One region of the Ellagibacter sp. genome, then DNA from elsewhere that is predicted to be linked to it. Evidence: riboswitches for the same ligand, from Rfam matches in the RefSeq annotation. Region 1 holds a riboswitch; the other holds the start of a gene.

Region 1 (4,181 bases):
GCAGGTCCCCTCGTTTTCGGGAGGGGCGCTCTCAAACACCTTGCGCGGGCGCACCGGGTCGATCGCAAGCGAGAACTGCTCTTCCCAGTCCATGCGACGACGAGCATCCGACATGCGCGCATCGCGCTCGCGCGCGCCCGGGATACCCTTCGCGATGTCTGCCGCGTGCGCTGCGATCTTCGTCGCGACAAGGCCCTCGCGCACATCATGGGCATCGGGAAGGCGAAGGTGCTCGGCAGGCGTGACGTAGCACAGGAAGTCCGCGCCGGAGCTCGCCGCGATGGCCCCGCCGATAGCTGCGGTGATGTGATCGTATCCAGGGGCGATATCGGTCACGAGCGGGCCGAGCACGTAGAACGGCGCGTTGTGGCACAGACGCTTCTCGAGCTTCATGTTCGCCGCAATCTCGTCGATCGCCATATGCCCCGGCCCCTCGACCATGACCTGCACGCCAGCATCCCACGCGCGCTTGGTGAGCTTGCCGATCTCGATAAGCTCGGAGATCTGGCCGGCATCGGTCGCGTCGTAGTTGCAGCCCGGGCGCATCGCGTCGCCGAGGGAAATGGTCACGTCGTGCTCGTGCAGGATATCGAGCACCTCGTCGTAGTACTCGTAGAACGGGTTCTCGTTGCCCGTCGCCTCCATCCACGCGAAGATGAGCGAGCCGCCGCGCGACACCACGTTCATGAGCCGCCCCGTTTCCTTGAACGATTCGATGGTGCGGCGATTCATGCCCGCATGGATTGTGACGAAGTCGACGCCGTCCTCAGCGTGGCGGCGAACGACGTCGAGGAAGTCCTCGGCAGTGATGGAGATGAGGGCCTTCTCGAGGTAGCCTATGGCGTCGTACATGGGGACGGTGCCGATCATCGCAGGCGACTTCTCGATCAGCCGCGTGCGGAACGACTGCGTCTTCCCACTGTTCGACAAGTCCATGATCGCCTCGGCGCCAAGCTCGAAGGCGATGTCGACCTTCTCCCATTCGACCTGCTCATCGGCAAGATCGCCCGAGATACCCAGGTTCACGTTCACCTTCGTGCGAAGCCCCTCGCCCACGCCTTCGGGAGAAAGCGACGTGTGGTGGATGTTCGCAGGGATGGCAATGCGGCCGGCTGCGACCCCCTCGCGGATGAACTCGGGCGCGCGGCCCTCCTTTTCAGCGACAATGCGCATAGCGGGCGTGATTTCCCCTGCGCGCGCGAAATCGATCTGCGTGATTTTGGTATGCGAAACTACCTGGCTGTTCGCCATTATCCGACTCCCTTCGTTGGCATTATCCACATCAGGTTTCGGGTCGAAGCGAAAGCGCGCTTCCTCTCAGCCCGCCGCGCAGCATAGCGCCACATGCGAGCTCCCCGGTTATGCAAAGATGCTAGGCGAATTATACGACAGAGGGAAAGGTCCGCCGCGCGATCGCCGAAAAGCCGACAAGCGTCACACGGTGGCGGGCGACGGCGCGGTGGCAGCTTCGCCCGTCGCGAGCGGATAGAAGACGTAGAGCGTGCCCTCCTCGACGCTCACCGCCGCCGGCTTCCCCGTAAGCTCGTTTGAGAGCCCAAGCGACGTGCGGTTGGAAAGCGGCTCGTCGTCGAGCGAGTATTCCAGGCCGCGCTCGATGACACCGCGCGCCGTATCGTTCGCCGAGAACACCGACACCACGCCCGTATCGAGCCCCTCGGGCAGCTCGAAGACGTCGGGCCCTGTGACGCAGCGCACCGCGAAGTCGTCTCCTACCCCCGTGACGTAGATGCCCCGCTCGGAGTAGCGCGCGAACAGCTGCAGGTTCGCGATCGTGTGGTCGAGGCGCTTTGCGAGCGCACCGTAGACGAAGAGCTCCTGGTTGTCCCAGAAGACGGCTTTCTCCATAGCGAGCTCCATGTCGCTTTTGTCCTTCTTCACCGGATGACGCGACACGCGACGACACCGGGGCACGTAGCCAAGGGAGTCGAAGTCGCCGATCGCCATATCGGCTTCGCGCCCGATTGCCTCGAGGGAGGCAAACCCGGCATCGACTGCGATTACGAAATCGAAGGCGCCTGCGGCGTCCATCGCCTTGAAATGCTCGGCGTTGAAGTCGACCGCACCGACAAGCGCACAGGTTCCCATGGTTGATTTGTCCTTTCCGTCACTTTGAGCATGCTCGTGGTACACTATTATACGCGAGTGGGCCTGACGGTCGCGCGCCGCAAGGCGTGAGGAAAGTCCGGGCTCCAAAGGGCAAGATGCCAGCTAACGGCTGGGCGGGGCGACCCGACGGATTAGTGCCACAGAAAAGAAGACTCCCTCTTTTGAGGGAAAAGCTGAAACGGTGCGGTAAAAGCGCACCAGCGCGTCGGCAACGGCGTGGCTTGGTAAACCCCATCTGGAGCAAGCGCAAATAGGAACGCGATACGGTGCCCTTCCGTGCGCTCGGGTTGCGTGCTTGAGACGCGTGGCGACACGCGTTCGAGATAAATGGCCGTCCCAACGACAGAACCCGGCTTATCGACCCACTCGCGCTTTGAGGCGCAAAGCCCGCATCAGGGCATGAAAAAGGGGCCGTTCGCTTTTGAACTGCCCCTTTCGCGTTTCTTGGAAGATTCCCCTAGTCGAGCTCGTCGAAGGAGAAGTCATCGTCGGCGTCACCGAAGCCCGAAAGGTCCTTCTCCACCGCGGAGGGCATGGGGGTTGCCGCCGCCACGGCGACGTTGCCCGTCTGAGGGGTGGAATACGCCACAGGCTCGGCGTTCATGGGAACCTGGACCTGCGCCGTCGCATCGGTGGTGTCGGCGTAGTGCGCCGCAGCGACGGAAGCCTGAGAGCCGCCGCCGATCTCGGCGAGCTTGCGAGAAGCGTCGTTGATGAAGTCGGTGAGAAGTTCCTGATACTCCTCGCGCGCGTCCTCGCGATCGTCCTCGAGCTTGCGAATGGCATCGATGACGTCCTGCTTGTCGTTGTTGGCGCGGTCGATGATGCGCTGAGCCTCGTCCTTCGCGTCCTGAATGGTCTCGGCCGCGGTGTTGTTGGCCTTCGCGAGAATCTCGTCAGCGGAGCGCTGCGCGATGATGAGCGCCTGCGCGATGGCGTTGCCGTCAGCCTGCTTCTCTTCAAGCTGCAACTCGAGCTCGCGGATGCGTGCATTTGCCTCGTCGAGTTCCTGCGAGAAGTCCTGAGCCGGAGCAGACGCAGGCGCCGGCGCGGCGGCAGGGGCTTCCTCGATCGGCTTCGCTGGCGTGTCAAACCCGTCGAAGCGCGAATCGTTCAATTGATCCTGCAGGTCGGCGATCTGGTTGTTGAGATTATCGATCTCATCGGCGACATGCTCGAGAAACACATCGACTTCGTCGACGTCGTATCCCTTGCGGTCAATCGAGAAACTTTGGTTGTGGATTTCAGCCGAGGTGATAGCCATTCATCTTCCCTTCGCCAGCAAAGCCTGCATCTTTACAGCAAGCCTATCAGCAGTCTTACACCAAATTGTAATACAAGCAACGCAACGATTGGACTCACGTCCACCATTCCTCCAATCGGGGGAATGAACTTCTTGAAAAGGTTGAGATACGGATCGCAGATCTTGCCGAGGACCGTGTTGATGTCGGCAAGGATGCCGCGATCAGTCGGGAACCAGGACAGCATGACGTACACGAAGATGAGCATCGAGTACACGTCGGACAGCGATACGATCAGGTATTTCAGGCTCAGCACGAGATAGCCTCCCCAGCTGCGCGTTTCACGCTCGAGATGTTCACCACGTTATAGCACTCCCTGGTTTCGGAGCGCGAGCTTCTCCGCGTCGGTTAAGGCGTCGCCCTTCGTGATCGCGAAGACTTTGTCCCCGACGCATTCCACCCCCGCATCGAGCGCACTCGAGACGCCGAAGGAGAAATCAAGGATGCGCTTGGAAAGCGAGTCGGGCGTGTTGCGAAGCGCGAGGATGACCGCATCGCCGCCTTTAAGAGCCCGGGCGATTTTCTCGACCTCGCCGTAGCTCGCCGGCTTGAGCACCGTGCACGAGCGCTTTGCCACATAACGCGCGCCCTGCGCCTGGGCGTAGGCGGACTGGGGATCGTAAGCGGAGCTCGCCTGTACCGAAGCCTTCCGCGCAGTTTCGCTCATTGCCGCGGCGGCGCTTGATTGCGCGGGCTGGCGCGTAAAGGCGCCGAGAGAGCCTTCCGCGGACGCGCTCGTCGCACCGGACGTGA
Region 2 (4,181 bases), on a different contig from region 1:
ACACCGCATCCGTGCCATGGAATTCCTTGATGCGAACCATGTAAGTCATCGCGTGCCCCTTTCGTGCGCTGCGTTGCGCATTGCTGCTGATTAGACGCCGACAACATATCGGCTTCGCCCATTATACCCTTGCGCGCGCTTTGCGGCTGACTCAGCTCGCCTTCGCTTCCCGCCACGCGCACACCAGCTCGCGCGCCGCCGCCTCCGGGTTGCTCGCGCCGCAGACGGCGGACACGACGAAGAAACCGTCGACGCCCGTTTGCGCCACGAGAGGGATGTCCGCCACCTTCACTCCCCCACCGACCACGATGGGAACGGGGCTTGCGACGGCGAGTTCGCGCAGGTCATCGATGCTTTTCGTGATGATAGTGCCGTCGGCTGCAAGTCCGCAGTCGCGCTTGGTGGGCGTTTCATGCAAAGGGCCCACGCCCAGGTAGTCCACAAGGCTCATGTCCGCGGTCTTCACGTACTCGAGCATCTCGTCCGCGCGCGCGGAAAGTCCCACGACCGCATCGGGTCCGAGGAGCTTGCGGCACGCCTCGACGGGAACGTCGGACTGCCCGACGTGCACGCCATCGACCTTCATGCCCGCTTCCCGCGCGGCGAAGGCCACGTCGAGCCTGTCGTCGATGAGCAGCGCGACCTTCTCGCTTGCGCCCGCCCGCTCGATGGCGCGGGCCGCCTCGTCGGCGCAGGCCATGAGCTCGCGCGCCGAGCACACCTTCGAGCGCACCTGCACGCAGGTGAACTCGGCTGCAAGCGCCGCCGAAACGACATCGCCCACGGGACGCCCGCACGTGTTCTCCGGCCCAATGACCAGGTAGGATGAAATATCGAGCGCATCTCTCATGCTCATGCGCGCACCTCCTTGTCTTCGCTGGCGGCAAGCTTGCCGCTTGGGTTGCCGCTGTCGTTAGGGTTGCTCCCGTCCGCTTCGCCGGCTTTGCCGTTCGGGTCGCCTTTGCCGGCAGCCTGCGAACCCTTGGTGCCCTCGCCGTCAAGAAGGGCGTTCACGCGCGCCACTTTCTCGTCCATCATATGGGAGAAGCCGGGGCGCACGTCTGCCTTCAGGATGACCTCGGTGCGAATGCCCTTTTCGGCGAGGACGAACGTCGCATCGCGCACGACGCGCATCACCTCGTCCCATTCGCCCTCGATTTCGGTGAACATGGAATAGGTCCTGTTCGGAAGGCCCGATTCGCGGATGACCTTCACGACCTCGGCGACTTCGGAGGAGAGCTCGTCTCCCACGCCGAAGGGCGCGATTGCCACGGCGATGAGTGTGTTCATGCTAAGCCTCCTCGACGCGCAGCGGGTTGTTCGCGATGTCGTCGGGCGTCGCGCGGTAGAGCTCGTCGATGAAGGCAACCTTGAAGCTCGCGGGTGCGTCCGCCGCAGTTGCCGCGCGCGTTCCCGCCACGTTGTAGTGCGCGACGGCGGCAAGCGCCGCGGTGAAGGGGTCGGCTTGCGTGGCGTAGACCGCGGCCACGCCGCCGAGGGAGCATCCGAAGCCCGTCACCTTGCCCATAAGAGCGCTTCCTCCCGTGGAATTTGCCACGGTCGACCCATCGGTGACCAGGTCGGATTCGCCCGAGACAGCCACTGCGCCGCCGGTGTAGCGCGCAAGGGCCACGGCTGCATCACGCGCAGCTTCCACCGTGTCGGTGGTGTCGACGCCGCGGGCGCGGGAAAGCTCGCTTGCGTCGCCTTCCAGATCCCAAAGGCCTGCAAGCGCGATGATCTCGGAGGCGTTGCCGCGCACGATGGCGGGCTTGGAGGGCTTGAAGCTGCGCAGAAGCTCGGTGCGCAGGCTGCCGATGCCGATGCCGACCGGGTCGAGCACCCAGGGCTTGCCCGCTGCGTGCGCCGCCGCGGCCGTGCGGGGAAGCGTCTCCTCGTACACGGGAAGCAGCGTTCCCATGTTGATGTAGACGGCGCCACCCGCGGCGACGAGGCATTCGCCCTCGTCGGGCAGGTAGACCATGGCGGCCGAGCCGCCGACAGCGAGTTGCGCGTTCGCCACGAAGTCGATGGTCACGCTGTTGGTGATCGACCCCGCCATGGGATTGTTCGCGCGCACCTTGCTCGCCGCTTCTACGATTCCGCTTTGCAACTGGTTCATCTCAATCATGCGCATTCCTTTCAAGGACCCGCTCCGTCTGCGGAGCGTGGCATAAAAATGGGACGCCAGCATAAGCGGGCGCCCCAGATAGAACCTGAGATGCTCCCTACGCCAGCACTAACTGACAGGTTCAAAGGGTTAGGCTTGCGCCCTCTCAGCCAACCGCGCGGTTTCCGCACGATGGGCACCCCTGCATCGAACTTGTTGGGGCAATGGTACACCTAAGTTGGCCGCTGTGCGCGTACATGTCGGGCGGCGGCTATCTCTCGGGCGACGTTGCGGTGGGGTTGCTTCATCTGCTTGGTACCCGGGAGATTTCCGAAAGCCGAGCGTGGCTTCCGCTTCGACTCGCTTTGTGCCCGCCGCCCGTGAGGCGTCTGATTGCTTCCCTCTCTTGCTTTCCACCTGCGAGGCCCCTGCCTTTCTCGTGGTCTCCGCTACCTGGTTTCCGCCCGCTTCTCGGCTCCCCGCCCCCGCCTGTTAGCCTCCGCTCGCATTTGCGCTCGCAACCTGGTATCATCTCTTTCGCTAAAACCTCACGTGGACTTTTTGGGCGTGCTCGGCAAGAAGGCTTCTTTCTCGAAGGAACGGCGACGGGAAGCCGTCTTCTCCTTTGCCTTGGCGGCGCGTCACTTTTCGCCACGTAGCCGAACGCTCGGTTGCGTGGTTTTTCTTCTCGCTCCTCGGGCGCCGATGTGCAAAAGGAGCTCACAGTGAAAACGAACGACATGCCTGCCGCGATTCCCCCAGCGATGCCGGTGGCGAACGCGATGGCCCCAAGCGAGGCCGCCCCACGCAAGGCGACCCCAAGCGAAGCGACCAAAGTGCGCGCGATCGCCACGCTTGAAGTGTTTCTCGGCGGTGCAAGTTATGGTTTCATGGCGACTTCCTACAAGCTTTCTTATGCTGCGGGGTTCACCTCGAATCAAGTCGTCGCAGGTCAAGGATGGTTCGGCCTCATCCTATTCGCAATAGCCTTCGCGGTGTCGATGGCGCGCGGAAAACGCTGGCAGCGCGTTGGTGCCCGTTCGGCGCTTTCGCTCATGGGGTTGGGATGCATCACCTGCTGCACCTCGATACTCTATTGCTATGCGATGAGCGTTCTGTCCGTTTCGGTGGCGCTCACGCTTTTGTTCCAGTTCACCTGGATCGGCACGGTGCTCCAGATCATCTTGACGCGCAAGCCGCCTGCGCTTTTCCAGGTCATCGCGGCCGCAGTCGTCGTTGTCGGGACCGTGTTCGCGAGCGGCGTCTACAAAACGGGCATCGCGGGCTACGATCCGCTGGGACTTGCGTGCGGCTTTGGTGCGGCCATCAGCTGCGCGTGCTTCGTGACGTTTTCCGGGAGGGTGAAGGCTCCCTGCTCGAACGAGCAGCGCGGCATGATCGTGTGCGCGGGCGTGGTCATCGCATCGCACGTGGTGTGCCCCGACTTCATCGTTTCCGGCGCGCTGCTCGACGGCTTCGCTCCGTATGCGTTTGTGTGCGGGCTGTTCGGCATGACGCTGCCAGTTCTGCTTTTCGGCTTGGGGGCACCGCACCTGACGCCTGGCATGTCGACCATCATGACGTCGGCCGAGCTGCCAGCGGGTCTGCTCCTCGCCATGCTTGTGCTTGGGGAGCCGATTTCCGCTGTTGAATGGCTCGGTGTGGCGATCATTCTCGCTGGAGTCTGCATCGCGCAGGTTCGCCTCGGGAGGCGCTCGACGACGACGCCGCTCCCGACCGATTAGCGGCGTTTGTGGGCATGGGCTTGCTGGGAGCGAGGCAAGTTCCCGACCCCCTGTCCCGCTCGGGAGTGAGACTAATCACCTAGCCCCTGCCCCCTTTACTGCCGCCTGCAAAAGATTGACGAGAGTTTGCAAAAACAGCAGGGACCTCGTAAATATTCAGCGAATTATTTCTCAAATGGAACGGTAGTGAGGTCTATCATTTTCAGCTGTGCGAATAGGTCCCGAATGGCTGGAAATCTCATCAAGAAAGCCGCCCTCGGGCGGCTTTCTTACGATGCTTGATATTGGCTTTCGAGATCGATTTCGGCTTAGAAGTTTTCAGCCGA

The links. A riboswitch is a leader RNA that binds a small molecule or an ion and turns the genes downstream of it on or off. The one in region 1 is predicted to bind thiamine pyrophosphate.
Region 2: another riboswitch for thiamine pyrophosphate. It lies ahead of thiM (hydroxyethylthiazole kinase); the one in region 1 lies ahead of thiC (phosphomethylpyrimidine synthase ThiC).

The regions. Positions count from the first base shown of each region.
Region 1 covers NZ_DBFSAP010000046.1:36,706-40,886, reverse strand. Annotated here, with positions in the region: gene thiC (phosphomethylpyrimidine synthase ThiC) at 1-1,251, opposite strand, end outside; TPP riboswitch at 1,243-1,368, opposite strand; gene ACMRQN_RS06770 (thiamine diphosphokinase) at 1,435-2,106, opposite strand; RNA gene rnpB (RNase P RNA component class A) at 2,161-2,500, shown strand; gene ACMRQN_RS06760 (DivIVA domain-containing protein) at 2,585-3,391, opposite strand; gene ACMRQN_RS06755 (YggT family protein) at 3,424-3,684, opposite strand; gene ACMRQN_RS06750 (cell division protein SepF) at 3,733-4,181, opposite strand, start outside.
Region 2 covers NZ_DBFSAP010000014.1:39,144-43,324, forward strand. Annotated here, with positions in the region: gene ACMRQN_RS01655 (hypothetical protein) at 1-49, opposite strand, end outside; gene ACMRQN_RS01660 (thiamine phosphate synthase) at 152-856, opposite strand; gene ACMRQN_RS01665 (thiamine-binding protein) at 853-1,290, opposite strand; gene thiM (hydroxyethylthiazole kinase) at 1,292-2,131, opposite strand; TPP riboswitch at 2,209-2,324, opposite strand; gene ACMRQN_RS01675 (EamA family transporter) at 2,836-3,855, shown strand; gene rbr (rubrerythrin) at 4,164-4,181, opposite strand, start outside.